Regions from separate parts of the Leptothrix mechoopdaensis genome, predicted to be linked through region 1. Evidence: riboswitches for the same ligand, from Rfam matches in the RefSeq annotation. Region 1 holds a riboswitch; the other holds the start of a gene.
What was found. Region 1 has a riboswitch for thiamine pyrophosphate ahead of ACWA7K_RS10495 (FAD-dependent oxidoreductase). Riboswitches for the same ligand answer to the same signal wherever they lie in the genome.
Positions count from the first base shown of each region.

Region 2: it holds a riboswitch for thiamine pyrophosphate, as region 1 does, so the genes downstream of both, ACWA7K_RS06835 (purine-cytosine permease family protein) here and ACWA7K_RS10495 (FAD-dependent oxidoreductase) in region 1, are expected to answer to the same signal.

Region 1 covers NZ_CM132699.1:2,396,284-2,406,649, reverse strand. The annotation lists gene ACWA7K_RS10525 (acyl-CoA dehydrogenase family protein) at 1-837, shown strand, start outside; gene ACWA7K_RS10520 (acyl CoA:acetate/3-ketoacid CoA transferase) at 821-2,443, shown strand; partial or broken gene ACWA7K_RS10515 (NIPSNAP family protein) at 2,472-2,969, shown strand; gene ACWA7K_RS10510 (thiamine phosphate synthase) at 3,115-4,770, opposite strand; gene ACWA7K_RS10505 (thiazole synthase) at 4,811-5,617, opposite strand; gene thiS (sulfur carrier protein ThiS) at 5,640-5,888, opposite strand; gene ACWA7K_RS10495 (FAD-dependent oxidoreductase) at 5,875-7,116, opposite strand; TPP riboswitch at 7,190-7,327, opposite strand; gene aroE (shikimate dehydrogenase) at 7,375-8,208, opposite strand; gene ACWA7K_RS10485 (hypothetical protein) at 8,314-8,949, shown strand; gene ACWA7K_RS10480 (IS110 family RNA-guided transposase) at 9,262-10,218, opposite strand.
Region 2 covers NZ_CM132699.1:1,543,586-1,553,951, forward strand. The annotation lists gene thiE (thiamine phosphate synthase) at 1-325, shown strand, start outside; gene thiD (bifunctional hydroxymethylpyrimidine kinase/phosphomethylpyrimidine kinase) at 343-1,236, shown strand; gene ACWA7K_RS06825 (creatininase family protein) at 1,287-2,132, shown strand; gene ACWA7K_RS06830 (YncE family protein) at 2,179-3,513, shown strand; gene ACWA7K_RS06835 (purine-cytosine permease family protein) at 3,484-4,788, opposite strand; TPP riboswitch at 4,873-4,984, opposite strand; gene ACWA7K_RS06840 (fibronectin type III domain-containing protein) at 5,106-8,039, opposite strand; gene ACWA7K_RS06845 (hypothetical protein) at 8,057-9,430, opposite strand; tRNA gene ACWA7K_RS06850 (tRNA-Arg) at 10,038-10,114, shown strand; partial or broken gene ACWA7K_RS06855 (IS256 family transposase) at 10,366-10,366, shown strand, end outside.

The DNA of each region.
Region 1 (10,366 bases):
TGGCTGAAGCCGGCGATCGAGGGCCGGCGCACCTGCGCCATCGCGATCACCGAGCCGGGCGCCGGCTCCGATGCCCAGGGCATCCGCACGACGGCGCGCCGCAATGCCGATGGGCACTGGGTTCTCGACGGTGGCAAGCACTTCATCAGCGACGGCCTGTGGAGCGACTTCTTCCTGGTCTCGGCCCGCACCGGCGAGCGCGAGATCAGCATGTTCATGGTCGACAAGGGCCTGCCGGGTTTCACGATCGGCAAGGACCAGAAGATGATGGGCCTGCGCGGCACGCCGCACGTCGAGCTGTTCTTCGACCAGGTCGTGCTGGAGCCGCTGGCGCTGCTGGGCGCCGAAGGCCAGGGCTTCAAGCTCGCGATGGGCGCGCTGAACGTGGTGCGGCTGGCGCAGGTCGGCGCCCGTGCGGTCGGCAAGGCCAGCCACGTGCTGGAGCAGATGAGCGCCTATGCGCAGGACCGCAAGCAGTTCGGCACGCGCATCGCCGACTTCCAGATGATCCAGCAGCTGCTGGCCGACAGCGTCATCGACATCAACGCCGCGCGGCTGATGGTCTGGCAGGCGGCCTGGATGATCGACAACGGCATCGATGCACGCGACCACATCGCGATGGTCAAGGTACATGCAGCCGAGATGCTCGGCCGTGTGGTCGACCGCGCCGTGCAGGTCTTCGGCGGCATGGGCTTCTGCAAGGAGCTGCCGATCGAGCGCTACTACCGCGATGCCCGCATCTACCGCATCTTCGACGGCACCTCGGAGATCCACCGCACCGTCATCGCGCGCAGCCTGGGCAAGAAGGGCGCGGCGCTGCATGACGTCCACCGCTGAGGCTCACGCGATGAGCCCGCACGACAAGTTCATGAGCGCCGACGCTGCAGCGGCGCTGATCCCCGATGGCGCGACCGTCGCGCTGATGGGTGGTGGCGGCGGCCTGATGGAGGCGACCTGCGTCTTCCAGGCGATCGAGCGCCGCTTCCTGTCGACCGGCGCGCCGCGCGGCCTGACGGCGGTGCATGCGCTGGGCATCGGCGACAAGGCCACGCGCGGCATGAACTGCTTCGCGCATGAAGGGCTGGTGCGCAAGGTGATCGGCGGCCACTGGGTCTGGTCACCGCGCATGCAGCAGCTCGCACGCGACAACCGCATCGAGGCCTACATCCTGCCGGGCGGCGTGTCGTCGCAGCTGTTCCGTGCGATCGGTGCGGGCCAGCCGGGGCTGATCACGCACGTCGGCCTGGGCACCGTCTGCGATCCGCGCCACGGCGGCGGGCGCATGAACGAGGCCGCCCGCGACGAGCTGGCCGAGGTCATCACGCTCGATGGCCGCGAGTACCTGCGCTACAAGCCCTACCGCGTCGACGTCGCGATCGTGCGGGCCTCGGCCGCCGACGAGGACGGCCACATCAGCTTCGAGCACGAGGCCGCCAACCTCGACGCCCAGGCCATCGCGCTGGCGGCGCGCAACAGCGGCGGGCGCGTCATCGTGCAGGTCCGCGAACGCCTGCCGCGTGGCGCGCTGAAGGCCCGCGAGGTGCGCATCCCGGCGTCATGGGTCGATGCCATCGTGGTCGACCCGGAACAGCGCACCAGCTACGACATCCCGTTCGACGCCAGCCTGTCGGGCGAGCTGACCGGCGCGGCACGCGCGGCGGCGGTCGCCGAGGTCCTGCCCGACGAGCCCTTCAGCGAACGCCTGGCGGTGGCCCGCCGTGCCGCCTGCGAGCTGGTCGACGGCGCGGTCGTCAACTACGGCGTGGGCGTGCCCGATGCGGTCGCCAAGCTGGTGGTGCGGCGCGGTGAACTCGGCCGCATCCACCAGACCATCGAACACGGCACCTATGGCGGCAGCCTGCTCGACGGCGTGCTGTTCGGCTACGCCCGCAACGCCAGCGCGATGCTGGATGCCCCGACGCAGTTCGACTTTTACGGCGGTGGCGGCTTGCAGCTGGCCTTCCTGGGATTCGGCGAGTTCGATGCGCTGGGCAACGTCAACGTCTCCAAGCTCGGCGGTCTGGCGGTCGGTCCGGGCGGCTTCATCGACATCGCCCAGAACGCCCGCAAGGTCGTGTTCTGTGGCACCTTCGCGGCCAAGGGCGTGCAGCTCGCGACCGGCGACGGCCAGATGCGCGTGGTCCGCCAGGGCCAGGTTCGCAAGCTGGTCCGCGCGGTCGAGCAGATCACCTTCAGCGGCCCGCAGGCGCTGCAACGCGGACAGACCGCGCTGTACCTGACCGAACGCGCCAGCTTCCGGCTGGTCGACGGTGGCGTCGAGCTGTTCGAGATCGCACCGGGCATCGACCTGCAGCGCGACGTGCTCGACCAGATGGACTTCACGCCCCGCATCGCCGCCGACCTCGCGGTCATGCCGGCGTCGCACTTCCTGCAGCACGACGACGGCCACGGTTCGCTGGCCTCCCGGGCGGCCCTGGCCTGAATTCACCCTTGTTGATCGGACTTCCCTCATGTCGACGCCCACCGTCATCCACGAACTGACCACGCTGGAGATCAAGGTCTTCAGCAACGCATCCGTCTACGCCGCGCTGGAAAAGGCCTTGCCCGAGGCCGGCGGGACGCTGCTGGGCGCTTTCGCGTCCGACATCGGCGAGCTGAGCCGCGTGCTGGTGCTGCGCGCCTTCGACGACGCCAACGCGCTGATGGCCGCGCGCCAGAAGCTGCTGCTGTCGAGCGATCCGCTCGGCTGCGCCGAATGGCTGCTGTCGCTGCGCTCCGAGAGCTACGCGCTGTTCCCGTTCCTGCCGCAGCCACAGGCCGGCGCGCAGGGTCGCTGGTACGAGTTCCGCACCTACGGGCTGCGCCAGGGCCTGATGGGCCAGACCATCGAGGCCTGGCGCGAGGCCGTGCCGGCGCGCCACGCGATGTCGCCGCTGGTCGGTGCCTTCACCGCGCTGGACGGCGAGCAGCCGCGTTTCCTCAACATCTGGGCCTACGACAGCCTGGAGCAGCGCTCGCAGGTGCGCGCCGATGCCGTCAAGCAAGGCGTCTGGCCAGCCCAAGGGCGGCCCGGCGTCGCTGACCAAGATGACCTCCTGGGTCTGCACGCCGACGCCGTTCTCGCCGATGAAATGAGCCGTCGGGGCGCCGACGCTACAGCGCGCCCCGGCAGTTCGGCACGCCGCAGCGACAGGTCAGGCGGCCCTCGTGGTGCGTCTCGCCGTAGTCGGCCACCAGTTCCTCGCCGGCCGCGATGGCGCGCATCGCGTAGATCTCGACCCGGCCGCCGCGGATGCGCAGCACCGTGTTGGGCTGGCAGGAGTGGTTGGTGTAGCGCAGCGGGTCGGTCGACTGCGTCGCGTCGATCGCGCGCTTGTCGCTGATCTCGACCATCATGATCCGCGCCTGCCCCTTCACGCGCTGACGCGCCTCGCGCACGCTGATCGATTCGCCGCGGATCTCGCCGATCTTCTTGTAGGCGGGGATGTCCTCGCCGGCGAAGGCGCCGGTGCCGTCGATCGCACTGGGCCGGTTCTCGACCTTGTACTTGTTCGGATCGGCCGGCATGCCCTTGCGGCGCGGCGTGGCGACGGGTTCGAACGGGCCGGGCAGGCTCGGGTGCGGCCAGCCCGGCGCCTCGGTGCGGGACTGGGCCTCGCGCCGGCCGGCCTGCCAGGCGTCCTGCCAGGCCGACCACTGCGCCAGGCCCTCGTCGCTGAGCGCGCGCACCAGGCAGGCGACCGGCGCACCGGTGGCCGCCGCCGAGCGCAGCTGCGCGGGGCTCAGGATGCCGCCGATGGCGACCACCGGCACGCCCGCGACCGCCGTCCACCAGGCCAGGTTGTCCAGCCCTTGCGGGCGCCACGGCATCGCCTTGGTCAAGGTCGGCCAGACGGGCCCGCAGGCGATCACCGCCGGGCCCATCGCACGGGCACGGGCGAGTTCCCACAGGCTGTGCGAGCTGAGCCCCAGGGCGACCGGCCGCTGCGGATCGGCGTGCAGCAGCGCCCGCAAGGCGGCGCGGCCGTCGCGGCCCAGCGCGGCCAGGTCTTCCTGACCGAGGTGGACGCCGATGCGCACGGCCCGGCGGCGCGGATCACCCTGCCACAGCGCGATCAGCTGGCCGGCGACCCGCCAGTGGTCGTTGATGACCAGCACGATCGCATCCGCCGCCCGGTGCGCCAGCAGCGCATCGGCGGCCACCGTGGCCTGCGCCCGCACATGGGCCTCGAACGCGGCATCGTCCAGATGGGCATGGGCCTCGCGCTTGATGCGCAGCTGCAGCGCGCAGAGGTCGTCGCTGGCCTGCGCCAGGATCGGCTCGACCCGCGCGGCGTCATCGGCCAGCGCATACAGGCCGGGGCCGAAGGGCGGAGCGGCGCGCGGCGCGGGCGGCTCGACATCGTCGGCGCCATCGAGCATCGGCAGGTTCGCCGGGTCCTGCAGGAAGCCTTGCAACGCGGCACCGGAAGCGGCGGCCTGCAAGGCCATCGCGGCGATCACGGCGGCATCGGCCTCGACGAAGCCGCGTGCCAGGCCGCAGGCATGGGCCGTCGCGATGAGGCGGCGCGTAGCATCGTCAACGTGGACGGGCGCCGGCAGCCACAGCCGGCCTTGCGCGTGCGGCGTGTTCAATCGCAGGTAACGCCCATCGTCGGACAAGGCGGGCGGCGCGGTCGGGCGGCCGTTGATCTGCGGCGTGTCGATCGCCGTGTCGTCCACGACCTCGATGTCGCAGGCACGGGCCAGCTCGGCCACACGGGGGTCGTCGCACCAGGACGTCGGCAGGTGCAGGGCAGGGTGGCTCATCGACTGAGCCTGCGGTCGGGACGGTGCCAAGGTCATGCCCTCAACCGATCAGGAAAGGCCGGCCGCCGACCGGCGTGCTGGCCACCGCCATGTCCTGCGGCGCCATCACGCCGGACTCGCGTGCCAGCCGGCCGGCGCGGACGGCCTGACCGAAGGCGGCGGCCATGCGCACCGGGTCGCCGGCCTGCGAGACGGCCGAGTTCAGCAGCACCGCATCGAAGCCCAGTTCCAGCGCCTGCGCCGCATGCGACGGCGCGCCGATGCCGGCGTCGACGATCAGCACCGTGTCGGGCAGGCGTTCGCGCAAGGTGCGCAGCGCCCACGGGTTCAGCAGGCCCTGGCCCGAGCCGATCGGCGCGCCCCAGGGCATCAGCACCTGGCAGCCGGCGTCAAGCAGGCGCTGGCAGGTCACCAGGTCGTCGGTGCAATAGGGGAAGACGTCGAAGCCGTCGCGGACCAGCGTGGTGGCCGCTTCCACGGTGCCCCAGGGGTCGGGCTGCAGCGTGTGTTCGTCGCCGACGACCTCCAGCTTCAGCCAGGTCGTGCCGTACAGCTCGCGCGCCATGTGGGCCAGCGTGATCGCCTCGTCGGCCGTGCGGCAGCCGGCGGTGTTGGGCAACAGCCGCGCGCCCTGTTCGACCAGCGCACGCCGGATCGCCGCGATGTGGCCGTTGTCGCCGCCGGCCGCCAGCGTGCGCTTCAGCCCGACGGTGACGACCTGCGTGCCGCTGGCCGCGATGGCGTCGTGCAGCACCTGCGGCGACGGGTAGCCGGCGGTGCCCAGCAGCAGCCGGCTGTCGAGCGTGACGCCGTAGGCGGTCCACGGCTGGGACGGGATCCTGTTCATGTCGTGTCCTTCGATGTGCGGTTCAGCCACCGACGATGGCCTGGAACAGCGTGACGGCATCGCCGTCCTGCAGCGGGTGGCTCAGGCGCTGAGCCCGTGCGACGAACTGGCCGTTGACGGCCGTGGCGTAACGCTCGGGCGCCAGCGCCGCACTGGCCGGGTGTTGCGCCAGCAGCTCGGCCAGCGTGGTGCCGGCCGGTGCGCTCAGGCTCAGGCCGTCGAGCGTCAGGTTCAGGGTCGGGGTCACGGTCACGGTCTCAGGCGTGTTCATCGGATGTTCCATCGATCAGCGTGTCCATCGCGGCGCCCAGACCGACGCGCCGCAGGCCGTCCTGCAGCAGCGCTGGCGCGATCAGCCAGCCATGCCGGAACAGGCCGTTGATGCGCAGCAGGCCGTCGTGTGCGTCGATGCGCGGTTCGTGGTCGGGCAGGGCGGGGCGCAGGTTGGTCTCCAGGTGGACGATGCGGGCCTCGGCCAGCGCCGGCAGCACGCTGTGCGCGGCGGCCATCAGCTCGACGGCGCTGCGCAGGCTGGCGGGCGAGCGGTCCTCGCTCTCGATCTCGCTGGCGCCGATGACGACGCGCTCGCCCGGTCGCGGCACGATGTAGACGCGGTGGCGCGGGTGCAGCAGCCGCAGCGGGCGGTCCAGCCGCAGGCCGGGCGCATGCAGCCAGACCAGCTCGCCACGCACGCCGCGCAGGTCCTGCAGCCGCGCGTGCGGGTCCAGGCGTGCACCCAGGCCGCGCAGGTCCAGCGCCAGGTCGCAGCGATGCACGCGGCCATCGGCATGGCGCAGCAGGCCGGGCTCGACCTGGTCGACCGACTGGCCCCAATGCCAGGTGATGTCGATGACGCCGATGTCGGGCGCGGCCAGCGCCGCCAGCATCATGGCCGGCACCAGCTGGCCCTCGTCGGGCAGCAGCCAGGCGCGCAGCGCGGGGTCGATGGCGGGTTCGAGCGCCCGCAGGCTGGCGCGGTCCAGCGGCCGTGGCTGCGGCCCGTCGGTGCGCGCACCGGCACCGGCGCGCACGCGGCTCAGCACCCGTTCGGCCGCGCCCAGGTCGCTGCCATGGGCCAGCAGCAGGCTGCCGGCGCGGCGCAGGCCGATCGGGCCGAAGGTGTCGGCGGGCACGGGCGTCGGCTCGTCCTGCAGGCCCAGCGTGAGGCCGCTGTGGCGCGCCTGTGCGGCGGCGTCGCGGGCAGCGGGGTGATCGGCCAGACGGTCGGCGACGGCCTGCCACAGGTCCAGCGAACGCCAGCCCAGCGCGGCCACCTCGGGCCCGGCGTTGTCCAGCTCAGCCAGCGGGCTCAACATGCCGGCCGCCGTCTGGCCGGCCGCGCCCCGGCCGTCGTGGCGGGCACCGGGGCCGGGCGCAGGGTCGAACACCTCGACCGCATGACCGGCCCGCGCCAAGGCCCACGCAGCCAGACGGCCGAGCACGCCGGCACCGGCGATGCCGATGCGGCGTGGGGATTCGGTCGACGGGGCGGGGGTCATCGGGCGGGTCCTTCGCAAGCGTGTGGGGCTCCGAAGGTCGCCCGTGAAGGTCACCGGGTGGTGGACCTCTCGGGTGCGTGCGCTTCGCTCTTCTTCCGCCGGTACGAACCGGATCAAGTACAGCGGGTTCGGCCTGTTCGGCCATCTCAGCGCCCGGATCGGCAGGCCTCGCAGGACCTGGCTCGAACCGGGGGCACCCCGGAGCGACGCGGATTGTGGTGGGCGTCGCGGCGGGGCGTCAAGACGGCCGGTGCAGCCTCAGCTGGCGTCGACCTCGGCGCGCAGCGCGGCCAGGATGCCGTCGGTCGACGGGCGTTTGCCGCGCCAGAACCGGAACGCCTCGGCGGCCTGCTCGACCAGCATGCCCAGGCCGTCGCGGGTGACGGCGCCGTGTTCGCGCGCCCAGGCCAGGAAGGGCCGGGCGGCCGGGCCGTACATCATGTCCAGCACCAGGCAGCCGGGGCGCAGGGTCTCGGCCGGCACGGGGCTGCCGGCACCGGCCAGGCTGGCCGACGTCGCGTTGACGACCACGTCATGGCCGACTCCGGCTTCGTCCAGGCCGCCGGCCCGCAATGCCACGCCGTGCTGGCGCGCCAGTGCGGCATGGCGGGCGACCGCTTCCTCGGCCTTGGCAACGGTGCGGTTGACCATCACCAGCTCGGCGACGCCGGCCTCGATCAGCGGCCCGAGCGCGCCCAGCCCGGCGCCGCCGGCACCGATCAGCAGCACACGCGCACCGCGCAGCGCCACGCCGGCATTGACGGTGATGTCGTGGACCAGCCCGGCGCCATCGGTGTTGTCGCCCGACCAGCCGTCGGCGTCGAAGCGCAGCGTGTTGACCGCATGCGCCAGCTCGGCGCGCGGCGTGCGGTGGACCGCCGCCTGCCAGGCCTCGAGCTTGTAGGGCACGGTGATGTTGCAGCCCTTGCCGCCGGCGGCCGCGAAGGCGCGCACCTGCGTGGCGAACTCGCCGGGGCTGATCTCGAGCCGGTCGTACTGCACCGGCTCGCCGGTCTCGGCGGCGAAGCGGCTGTGGATGGCCGGCGAGCGGCTGTGCTTGACCGGGAATCCGGCGATGACGTAGCGGTCCATCGTGTGCGTCTGCGGAGCGTGAGTTCAGGTGTGGAGGTGTATCCGGTGGTTCCAGCGCGGGGTCCGGAGCCGTCTGCCGGGCCTCCAAGGCGACAGAATCGCCGCATGAAGAACCCGACCGACCTCGATTGTCGCGGAGCCGCCGACCCGGCCCGCCGTACCCACCTGCTGCGCGCCCTCGCCTGGGCCGGCTCGGCCCCGCTGCTGGCCCTGGGCGGCTGCGCCAGCGCAGGGGCGCAAGGCCTGTCGGGCCTCCAGCGCGAATGGAACCTCAGCCAGACCGACCTGCTGAACGCCGTCGCGCCACGTTTCCCGCTGACCCGCCGCGTCGGCGAGATCTTCGACCTGCACCTGCTGCGCCCGAAGCTCAAGCTGCGCCCGTCGGACAACAAGCTCGTCTTCGGCTGCGACGTCGGCGTCGACGAGACCCTGTTCACCCGCCGCACCTTCGACGGCAACCTGACCTTCTCGACCGGCCTGCGCTACCAGGCCAGCGACGGCACCGTGCGCCTCGACGCCGTGCGCGGCGAGACCTTCAGCATCGCCGGCCTGCCCGGCCGCATCGCCGAAGCCGTCGAACGCGTCGGCCCGCGCGTGGTGGAAGACGTGCTGCAGGACCACGAGGTCCACCGCTTCGACGACCGCCTGCGCGAGGGCATCAAGCTGCTGGGCCTGCAGCCGGGTGACTTCAAGGTGACGGATGCGGGGATGCGGATGAGGCTGGTGCCGATTCCGTTGTGATCGGGGCGTGGGTGGGGAACCCCTCACCCTCGGTCCCTCTCCCGCAAGGGGAGAGGGAGGACGCGGTTGGAAGGGTGTCGCGCTGAAGAGGCGTCGTGTCGTCTTGAGTGGCTCATCGAATGAGCCACTGCCAAGAATACCGATCAACACGTGGCAAGACTCCCTCTCCCCTTGCGGGAGAGGGTAGGGTGAGGGGTTCATTCCTCGTCGCCCTCCGGCGACGCATTTGCTGTTCGGCGGGCTGGCGCGTCGGGCAGGAGACCCCTCACCCTCGGTCCCTCTCCCGCAAGGGGAGAGCAACCGTCTTGAAGGTCAAGTGTCATGAAGCATCGGCACCCAGCGGGAACGCTGTTTGGCGATCGCGTTGAGCACGCCCAGCAGCTTGCGCATGGCCGCGACCAGAGCGACCTTCTTGCGCTTGCCGTTGGCCAGCAGGCGTTCGTAGAACACGCGGAAGACGGCGCAGTGGCGGACGGCGACGAGGGTGGCCATGTAGAGCGTGCGGCGCACTTCGGCGCGTCCGCCCCAGATGGCACGCTGGCCGCGCATCTGGCCGGAGTCGCGGTTCAGGGGTGCCACGCCCACCAGCGCGGCCGCGCGACGTCGGTCGAGCTGACCCAGTTCGGGTAGCTCCGCGAGCAACACCGCGACGCTCGCCGCGCCGATGCCCGGCACGCTCGTGAGCGCAGCAGCCAGCTCGGCGTGGTGGCGTTGGACATGGCTGGCCACATCCGCATCGCTGTCGCCCAGTTCCCGCTTGAGGAACTCGATGACGCGTTCGATGCTGGGCCGCGCGGCCACGTGCGCCAGCCGCATGCGCTGGCGCTCGGAGGTCAGCATCTGCACGAGCTGGCGCCGTCGCAGCACCAGCGCCTGCAGGCGCTGCAACTCCGCATCGGCCAGCGGCTTGATGAAGCGCTCGCGATCCGGACGCTGGTGCAAGGTGCGGGCGAACAAGGCCAGCATGCGCGCGTCCAGCGCGTCGGTCTTGGCCAGTGCGCCCATCGCACGCGCGAAGTCGCGGGCCGTGCGCGGATTGACCACCGCCACGGCCAGGCCGCCGGCCTGCAGCGAACAAGCGGCCTCGAACTCGTAGCCGCCGGTGGCCTCCAGCACCACCAGTTCAGGGCGCAAGGCCGTCAACTGCTGGACCAGCTGCTCGATACCAGCGCCGTCATTGCTGACCTGCCAGGTCCTGGATTCGGCCGTGCTGGCCACTTCGAGGGTCTGGCTCGATACATCGATTCCCACAAACACAGAGTCGGACACGTCCTCTCACTCCCATCCTTGTCTATGCGAACTGCATGTTCCAACAACCGTTCGGGCTGCGGAGAAGGACGGTCCGGCTCGGGTGTGCCCAGTGCTCTCCCACGGGCTTCACTTCAGGGCCCTGAGGGATGTCGGGATCCCGGGCCGG
Region 2 (10,366 bases), 850 kb from region 1:
GCTGCCCGACGCGATCGTCGGCCTGTCGATCGAGTCGCTGGCGCAGCTCGATGCCTTGCCGGCCGATGTCGACTACCTCGGCGCCAGCCCCGTCTTCGCCACGTCCACCAAGGCCGATGCGGCACCGGCGCTCGGGCTCGACGGCCTGGCCGCGTTGCGCGCCGCGACCGACCTGCCGCTGGTCGCCATCGGCGGCCTGCACGCCGGCAATGCGGCCGAGGTTCTGCGCCACGGCGCCGACGGCCTGGCTGTCGTCAGCGCGATCTGCGCGGCCGACGATCCGCAGGCCGCCGCCGCGCGGCTGCGCGCCTGCCTGATCCCCTGAACTTCCCGGGACACCCGATGAACACGAACAAGACGCCCGATGGGCAAGCCACGCCGCTGCGACGTTATGCCCGCGTGCTGAGCATCGCCGGCTCCGACAGCGGCGGCGGCGCCGGCATCCAGGCCGACCTGAAGACGATGGCCGCGCTGGGCTGCTACGGCATGACCGCGATCACCGCGATCACCGCGCAGAACACCATCGGCGTGCGCGCGATCCATGCGCTGCCGCCGGAGATCCTGGCCGCGCAGATCGACGCGGTGATCGAGGACATCGGCGTCGACGCGGTCAAGATCGGCATGCTGCACGACCCGGCCGTCGTGCGGGTGGTGGCCGACGCGATCCGCCGCCACCGCCTGACCCGCGTCGTGCTGGACCCCGTCATGGTGGCGACCAGCGGCGACCGCCTGATCGCCCAGGAGACCGTGGCGGTGCTGGTGCGCGAGCTGTTCCCACTGGTCACGCTGATCACGCCCAACCTGGACGAGGCCGAGCTGCTGCTGGGCCGCCCGATCGACGGGCTGGACGCGCTGGAGGACGCCGCCCGTGCGCTGGTCGCGCTGGGTGCACCGGCCGCGCTGCTCAAGGGCGGTCACCTGCCCGGCGAGGTGGTCGAGGACCTGCTGCTGCAGGGTGCCGACGACCGCCAGCCGCTGCGCCTGCGCAGCGCGCGCATCGCCAGCCGCAACGTCCATGGCACCGGCTGCACGCTGTCCAGCGCCATCGCCTGCCACCTGGCGCTGGGCCAGGATCTGGGGCAGGCCGTGCAAAGTGCACGCCGCTACATCCTGGCGGCCATCGCGGCCGGGGCCGACGTGTCCACCGGATCGGGCCACGGGCCGCTGAACCACGGTCACGCGCCGCTGGCCAGCGTGGTCCTGCCCGCTGTCAAGGAACCGGTCAGGACACCGTGACACGATCGCGCCCCCTGATGCCCCACGAAGCGACGAGCCCGATGACGACGATGTCCGCCAACCCCATGCGCCGCCTCGGCCTGCAGGCCGGCCTTGGCCTGGCCACCGCCTGGGCGGCCCCGACCGCAGCGGCAACGTCGACAGCGGACGCCACCGGCGCCAGCTCGGTCCACGTCGAGGACCTGACCTGGACCGAGCTGCGCGAGCGCATCGCCACCGGCTCGACCACGCTGCTGATCCCCGTTGGCGGGATCGAGCAGAGCGGCCCGCACCTGGCGCTGGGCAAGCACAACACGCGCGTCCGCGCACTCGCCGGCCAGATCGCCCAGGCGCTCGGCCGCACGCTGGTCGCGCCGGTGCTGGCCCATGTGCCCGAAGGCGCCATCGAGCCGCCGACCCAGCACATGCGCTACCCCGGCACGCTGTCGATCCCGGCGCCGGTGTTCGAGGCGGTGCTGGAGGCGACGGTGCGCAGCTACGCCCGCCACGGCCTGCGCCACCTCGTCCTGCTGGGCGACCACGGCGGCTACCAGTCCAACCTGCAGGCCGTCGCGGCGCGCCTGTCGAAGGCGGGGCCGCACGGCCTGTCCGGCGCCCGCGTGATCGCGCTGACCGAGTACTACCGCGCCACCCAGACCGCCTACGTCGAGGCCTTGAAGGCCCGCGGCCACCGCCCGGCCGAGATCGGCGAACACGCCGGCCTGGCCGACACCGCCTTGTCGCTGGCGCTCGATCCGGCCTCGGTCCGACAGGGGCGCCTGGCCCAGGTCCGGCCCGATGCCGACGGCGTCACCGGCGACCCGCGCGGCGCCACCGCCGAGCTGGGGCGGCTGGGCGTGCAGGCCGTGCTCGACGCCTCGTTGACCGCCTTGCGCCGCCAGCTGGCCGGCGCCTGAGATCCGCAGACAGAACCCCCATCCCGAACCCACCTTGCCGCTGTCCATGAACGACCGAAAGCTCCCGAACCTGTCCCGTCCGACTCCGCTGATCCTCTCCGCGCTGGCGCTGGCCGCCCTGCTGGCCGGCTGCGGCCCCTCATCCGGCTCGGGTGACACGCCGATCACCTCGGCCTCCGCCGCGGATGTGGCGGCGTCCGGTGCCACGGCAGCGGCAAGCGCCCCGGCGGCCCCTGCCGTCGACTACCTGCCCGGCGTGCCGGCCTTGCCCGATGCGCGCAACCTCTACGCCGGCACCAGCGCCGAGCGCCTCGATCCGGCGCTGAAGGACCTGCCCGCGCGCATCTACGTGCCCAACCTGCGTGGCAACGACGTCAGCGTGATCGATCCGGAGACGATGAAGGTGGTGGACCGATACCGCGTCGGCCTGTCGCCGCAGCACGTCGTGCCGTCCTGGGACCTGCGCACGCTCTGGGTCGCCAACAACGCCGAACGCACCAATGCCGGCAGCCTGACGCCGGTCGATCCGGCCACCGGCAAGCCGGGCAAGGCGATTGCGGTCGACGATCCGTACAACCTGTATTTTTCGCCCGACGGCCGCTCGGCCATCGTCGTGGCCGAGGCGCGTCGCCGGCTCGATTTCCGCGATCCGAAGACGATGGCGGTGCAGTACGCGATCGACACGCCGGACTGCGGCGGCATCAACCACGCCGACTTCTCGATCGACGGCCGCACGGCCTGGTTCACCTGCGAGTTCAACGGCAGCATCGCCCGCATCGACCTGGTCGAACGCAAGGTGACGGCCATGCTCAAGCTGAAGATGCCCGAGCTGCGCTACAAGGAAGGCGCCGCCTTCAAGGACGCACCGCCCGACGACATCTGCACCAGCACGCGCAGCATGCCGCAGGACATCCGCCTGTCGCCCGACGGCTCGACGCTCTACGTCGCCGACATGGACGCCGACGGCGTGCACGTGGTGGACGTCGCGACCTTCCAGGAAACGGGCTTCATCTCGACCGGCATCGGCGCCCACGGGCTCTACCCGAGCCGCGACGGCAAGCAGCTCTACGTCGCCAACCGCGGCACCCACAAGATCCACGGCCCGCGCAAGGGCCCGGGCAGCGTCGCGGTGATCGACTTCGCGCAGGGCGCGGTGGTAAAGCGCTGGCCGATCCCCGGCGGCGGCAGCCCCGACATGGGCAACGTCAGCGCCGACGGCCGCTGGCTGTGGCTGGCCGGGCGCTACGACGACGAGGTCTACCGCATCGACACCGGCAATGGCGAGGTCGCCAAGGTCAAGGTCGGGCTGGAACCGCACGGCCTGACCGTGTGGCCCCAGCCGGGCCGTTATTCACTCGGCCACACCGGCAACCTGCGCTGATCCGGAGCCCGAACGCTGCTGCAGCAGTCGCAGCAGCGTGCCCAGCAGCAGCGTCACCAGCAGGCTCGGGATCGCCTGGCCCAGGTCGGGCACGACCTGCGGCGCCAGGTGGAAGGTGGCGATGCCCAGCACCCAGACCAGCGCCGGGCCCCAGGCAATCGCCGCCTGATGACCCGGCGAGCGGCCGGCCAGCTGCGAGATCACGACGCCGAACAGCGGCACGAAGATCGAGCTGAGCATCAGCAGGAAGGGCTCCAGGCTGTGCATCGGCAGCACCAGCGCGGCGGCGGTCGACGCCGCCGCCATCACCATGCCCCAGCCGGCCAGGCCGTGGCGCGGTGACAGGAAGTTCAGCGACACCGAGCCCGAATGGACGTCGCCGTAGGCGTTGTCCATCTCGTCGACGAGGATCAGGCCCAGCGCGATCAGGCCGCCTTGCGCCAGCAGCAGCGTGCTGACCAGGTCAACGCCCGGCTGCGACACGCTCACCACCAGCACGCCCAGCGCATAACACCAGGTGTTGGCCAGCGCATAGCCCAGCCAGGTGCCGCGGCGGGTGCCGCTGGCGCTGGTGCCGTGGCGGGCGTAGTCGGCCACCAGCGGCAGCCAGGACACCGGCATCGCCATGACCAGGTCGACGGCGGCGATGGTGCTCATCTCGCCGGTGCCGGCGCGGTTCCAGAAGGCCGCGAAGCCCTGTGCCTGCGCCATGCCGACGAACTGCCAGGTCAGCCACAGCAGCGAGGCGATCACCAGCGGCAGGCCGTAGCGGCCGATGAAGCGGCGCACCAGTGTCAGCATCGAGCCGCGCGCCAGCAGCAGCAGCACGCCGCCCCACAGCAGCGTGGCCGCGTAGGGCACCCAGCCCGCGTCCAGGCCGGTGACCTGCCGGACGATGGCGGCGCTGCCGTCGCGCATGACGACCAGCTCGAAGGCGGTCCAGCCCAGCAGCTGCACGATGTTCAGGACCACCGGCAGGCGCGCGAAGTGGCGGCCCAGCGTGATCGACATCAGCCCGGCGCTGGACAGCCCGCGCTCGCAGGCGATCTGCGCCGTCCAGGCCAGCAGGCCGGCCCCGGCGATGCTGCCCACCACGATGGCCAGCAAGGCCGCCTGCGTGCCCATCGCGGGCACCAGGTAGGCGCCGACCTGCATGACGAGCAGGCCCACGCCGAGGCTGAACCAGAGCGCCGCGTGGTCGCGCAGCCCGAAGACACGCGGCAAGGCTGCGGCGGGCGAGGGAGAGAGAGAGGAGTCGTGTGGTGTGTCGGCCATCGTGGTCACCCGTGAGCGAGTGTTGGTTGAGCGATGGCAGGTCAGCGGCAACAGGGCCGGCCGAGCCGCGAGGGCAGGGCGTGTCGACCCTGTTCCATGCTTCCCTGCGCGAGGATTACCTCAATCAGGTTCAAAGGGACTTTCTCAGTCGCCACCGGTCCGCAGGGGACCGGGAGCAACACCCCCAGCAAAGAACGAGGGCGCGACTTTAGCGCACGCCGATCGACAAAAAAAAACCGCCTGGCGGTGAGGCCAGGCGGCAATTCGCGGGGTCACGCAGCACCGGCCCTCACGGAGGCCGGTGGTGCGGTCGATCGTCAGTTCTTCAGGACGCTGGCACCGGCACCCAGCGGGCCGACCAGGGCGTTGCCTGCGGCGTTGTTCACGCCAGCGCCACCCACGGCACGCACGAAGTAGCGGTAACGGGTACCAGCTGCGGCCGTGGTGTCGCGGAAGGTCAGCGTCGCGCGGCCGTCGACGGTGCCGGCGGTGTTCACCGCCGTCCCGTTCAGCTTGGCGGCGGTCTGACCCGCAGCGCAAGCCGTGCCGGCGGCATTGGCAATGCATCGCTGCACTTCGTAGCCACCGACCGACAGCGTGCTGGCACCACCACCCAGGGACCAGGTCACCGTCACGCCCGAGGCGTTGTTCAGCGAGAAGGTCGGCGCATTCGGCGTCGGCAGCGCGTTGGTGAACGTGTAGACCGTGGCAGCCGGACCGACGGTGGCGCCGTTGAGCGGCGTCACCACGTAGCGGTAGGTCCGGTTGGCCGTCAGCGCGTTCGCTTCACGGAAGCCCGTGGAGTTGGCTGCTTGCGCCAGGTTGGTGGCCGCAGCGAACGTGACCGTGCCATCGGCAGCGACCGTCGCCAGCGAGCGGGCGGCGCGATAGCCGGACTCGTTGATCGAGTTGTCGGTCCATGCCAGCGTCGGGCTGCCGTTGATGGTGGCCGTCAGGTTGGTCACGGCCTTCAGCTCGATCACGGCGACCGTGTTCGGGTTGGCGCCGGCAGCCGGGGAGACGTTGCTCGAGACCGTGGTGGCCCAGTTGCGGACGTCCACGCGGTAGCGGTAGTTGCCGCCCGGCACGTTGGTGTCCTGCACCGACATCGGGTTGGCGGTGCTTGCCACATTGGTCGGCGTGATCACGCCGCCGATGGCGACCGGCGTACCGGCCGTGCCATTCACCACCGGGATGCGGTAGAGCTGGAAGCCGGTCTCGTTCGACGAACGATCGTTCCAGTTCACGGTGACCGTGTTGCCGGAGACCGTGATGCCGGTGATCGCCGACGAGGTCGGGGCGCCCACCGAGGTCTGCGTCGTGGTGGTGGTCGCCACGCTGCTGTCGGTGATGCCGTTGATGTTGCGCAGGGCGACGACCTGGTAGGTGTAGGCCGTGCTGGCCGCGCCCGCGCCGTCGGTGTAGGACGTCTGCGTGGCCGGAACCGTGGCCAGCAGCGCGTAGGCACCCGTGCCGATGCGCTTGTAGACCTGGTAGCTCGTGGCTTCCGCGACCGCAGCCCAGCCGATGTCCAGCTGACGCTGGACGGAGGTGCTGAAGACGAAGTTGGCCGAGGCAGGCTGCGCCGGCAGCGCGATCGTGCTGGCCACGATCGTGGTCGAACTGGCCGAACCCACGGAGTTGAACGAATCCACCTGCAGCGTGTACGAGGTGGAGGTCGCCAGACCGGAGATGGTCAGCTGGGCCACGCCCGGGCCGGTCTGGCCGCGCAGCGTGCGCACGCCGGCGCCGTCGACGGTGTAGACCTTGAAGCCCGACTCGTTGTCCGAGTTGTCCGTCCAGTGCAGCGTCAGCGTGTTGGCCGTGGCGAAGTCGAACGTCGGGTTCAGCGGCGCCGCCGGCGGGACCGAGGTGATCACGCGAACGGTCGTCGAGGCGGTGCCGCCGTTGGCGGAGTCCACGTTCACGACGGCCGGAGGCGCGACGGTGGTCAGGCGGAAGGTCGACGTGGCGGGATCGATGTTGCCGAGGCCGCGGACCGCGAGGACCGGGTTGCCCACCTTGTCACCCGAGGCGGCCTGGACCGTCAGGATGTGGGTGTTCGGGTCGTAGTCGGCCGAGGCGATGTCGACGAAGTCCACCAGACGGATGTGCTCGGCGGTCGGGTCGAACTGGCGAACACCGGCCGCCAGGGATGCGTCGTCGGCGGTGATCGTCACGACCGGCGGCAGCGCGGCCACGCCGACGGCACGCGAGTTCACGCCTTCGGCGGCGGTCGCGCCGTCGGGCGTCAGGTTGCTGTGTGCCAGCGTCGTGACGGCGGTGATGCCGGCGACGGTGCCGGGCACGGTCGGGCCGTTCTGGACCGTGACGGTCGCGGGCGTCGTCGAGCTTGCGAAGGCCTCGACTTGACCGGACGCTGCCGTGCGGCTGTAGGTCAGGCGGCGGTTGTTCAGCGGCGTCTGGACGCGGCCGTCGTAGACGCGGCCCTGGATCGCGAACAGGTCGGTCGACAGGACGGTCTGGCCGCCGCCGAAGTCGATCGGCGCGCCACCAGCGGTCACGCCCGACAGCGTCACCGTGGCAAAGCCGTCGGCGTTGGCGTGGCAAGGAGCGCCGGTCGCCAGGTCGGGTGCCGCCAGCGCGCCACCATCACCCAGGAAACCGGTCGCGGGGATGAACACCGACTTCATGAACGGGCCGACGTTGCCGGTCGTGATCTGGCCGGCGTTCAGGCCGCGGTCGTAGGTCGTGAAGATGTCGCGGTTGCCGGTGGCGCCGACGACCTCGAACTCTTCCGTGCCGTACGGGTGCTTCAGCGTGTAGATGCCGTCGGCCGGCGCGTCGAACACGTAACGCAGGCGCAGGAAGGGGAACTGCGAGCCGTTGATCGGCTCACCGTTCGGGCCGGCCTGCAGGAAGGCGGTCTCGGCCGCCATCACGAGGCGGAAGACGGCCTTGCCGGTGTTGTCCGCCAGCAGCGCGTCAGCGCCCCAATAGAAGGCCTCGCCGCCCGAACCGATCTGGATCGAGAACGGGTCGGTGTCGACGATCGGGTCGAAGAAGCACCAGTTGGCGTCCAGGCAACGCTGGACCGACAGGCCGGTCGAATCGGTCACGTACTCGGGGAAACCGTCGACCGGGTTCAGCGGGCCCGCCGTGACGGGGCTGGCCATGTTGGCCGACTTGGAGGTGCCGACTAGGTCGCAGGAGCCGACCTGGGCGGTGGCGGCGGCGGCATACAGCTCAAGGGCCGAGGCCACCAGGGTGACGATGAGTTTGCGCTTCATGATGTTGTGGCTCCGGATCACTGGTTGACGATGGTCACGGGCTTGCTGGCGCTGCCGCCGAACGAGGACCGCACGGTGATCACACCGGGCACGGCCGCGTTGAGCGTCGTCGCGCTGCCGTTGACCAGCGGCGTGCCGTCATTGGCGAGCTTCAGCGCCGGGGCACCGGCGGTGCTGCTGCCGTCGTCGCTGGACGAAGCGTTGACCTGGAGCTGGCAGAGGTTGGTGGAGGCCGTGCAGGTGGCGACGGCGCTGGTGATCGTCACCAGGTCCGTCAGGGTGGCCGTCTGGGTGTTGTCGGTGGAGGGCTGGCCCGGATCGGTGGCGGTCACGGTCACGCTGGTCGGCAGCGTCGCGCCGAAGAAGGGCACGCTGGCGTAGAAGCGGGCACCGTCGCGCACCATCGGGGCGGTCGAGCCACCGATGTTGACGATCATCGAGGCCGCAGCGGTTGAGCTGGCGCTGCCGTCGACCATCACGCTGACCGTCGTGCCGCCTTGCTTGCGGGTGTAGTAGGCGGCACCGATCGACATCGGCACGGCGGCGGCGGGCGCCAGGGTGCCCATCACGGTGAAGGTGGTGTTGTTGACCACGTTCGAGCCACCGTTGATGTCCAGCGGCGTGATGTCGTCCATCTGGAAGGCCGTGATGCGCACGCTGTTCTGGCCGCACGGGCTGCCCGTGACGTTGGTCAGCGTCAGGCCGTCACCGATGTAGCCCTGGGCCTTGCCGAAGCCGGGGATTTCCGGCGTGGCGAGCAGGAAGGGCGTCACCAGGCCAGGGTTGGAACCCGGCCCGAAGGTGATGTCGATCGGCTCGCTGATTTCCGAGCGGTTCTGGCCGTTGCCCGGGGGCAGGATGGCGCTGGCCGGCACCGGGTAGCGGGTCTTGCCCCACGGCGTCTCGACGTAATAGATGCCGGGCTTGGCGACGTTGACCCGGGTGCGCAGGCGCGAGAACTGGGTCTCGAAGCCAGGGGCGGGCGGGTCGCTCAGGAAGGCCGATTCGATGCCCTGCACGATCACGACGTCCAGCGCCAGGGCGCCGGTGCCGTCGTTGGTCGTGAAGACGCTGTCGGCCAGGAAGTAGAACGCCTCGCCGCCGCGGTTCAGCGACTGGGTGTAGGCGTTGGCCGGGTTGACCGGGTCATAGAAGCAAGGCGGCGGGTTGCCGTCGTTGGTGACGCTGGTCGTGCACAGCTTCAGGCCGACGCCGTTGGAGTCCACCACCCATTCCGAGAACGGGCCGCCCCAGGAGCCGGTGGCCGGCTTGACGGCGATCGGGCCGGCCGTGAACGGCGTGGCCTGGTTGAACTGGCAGGCCAGGCTCCACTGGCTGACCAGCGCGCTGGCGGCAAGGACGGCTGCCTGGGCCAGGGTGTGACGCTTCATGATTTTCATCTTCTTCCCCCGTGAGGGTTGGTTAGCGGTTGAGTGCCCGGCCGCGAAACCGGGCACCTCTCTCTCCTGTCGAACTGCTGCCGGAACCTGCGCCCTGCTCCCTCTGAAGGGCGACCGGGACACCCTGGATGGGGTGTCGGACGGCACAGCACGGGTCTGACATCGACCGTAGATTCGCAAGACTTAAGCCATCCTTCCTGAACAGAACACAACAAAACATTGAGATGCAACTGTGTGAAGAATTGCTCGTGGTGAACGTGTTGCCCCAGGTTGACTCGGTTGGGTGTCCCAGACAGCAATCGACGGAAGAGTGGGAAAGAGACCCGTCTATTTGGGCATTTGATCCACGTGTGGTGGTGGAGATGCCCCATGTTGGGCTTAGGACTGACCCTCAAATGGGTGGTCGCTTCATCACTTTTGCGCCTCGTTGATACAGGTCAGTTTCAGTATCAGCAGATCAAGGCCGGCTGACCCGAACGGGCGTTAAGAGGCGCTAATGTGCCTCACGGACCCTTCCTGAGCCTTGCTGAGGCCCGGTCCGGCCTGTCCTGCGTGCCATAATTTTTTGACGCGCCGCAGCGTGCGCAGGCCTAGCCAACTGCCCGTAGCTCAACTGGATAGAGCAGCTGCCTTCTAAGCAGCAGGTCGGGGGTTCGAGTCCCTCCGGGCAGGCCAAGAAGCCACGCAGCCGGGTGCGATCGCCGGATCCGGCGGCCCGGCACGGGCGAATCAGGCTGGATCGACAGCCCCATCCACAACGACCCGGACAGACAAGCGCCGCTCGGCCGCTGGCCGACGTGCGGCCACGGGTGATGCCCCGCGAGGTGGTGTAAGTTTTTAGGCGAGGCGGCCCGTAGAGGGTGGCCATCGTGGACCCGGATAAGGTTGAGGTGCGACCCACCAACCTTTGTCCAAAGGAAATCACGA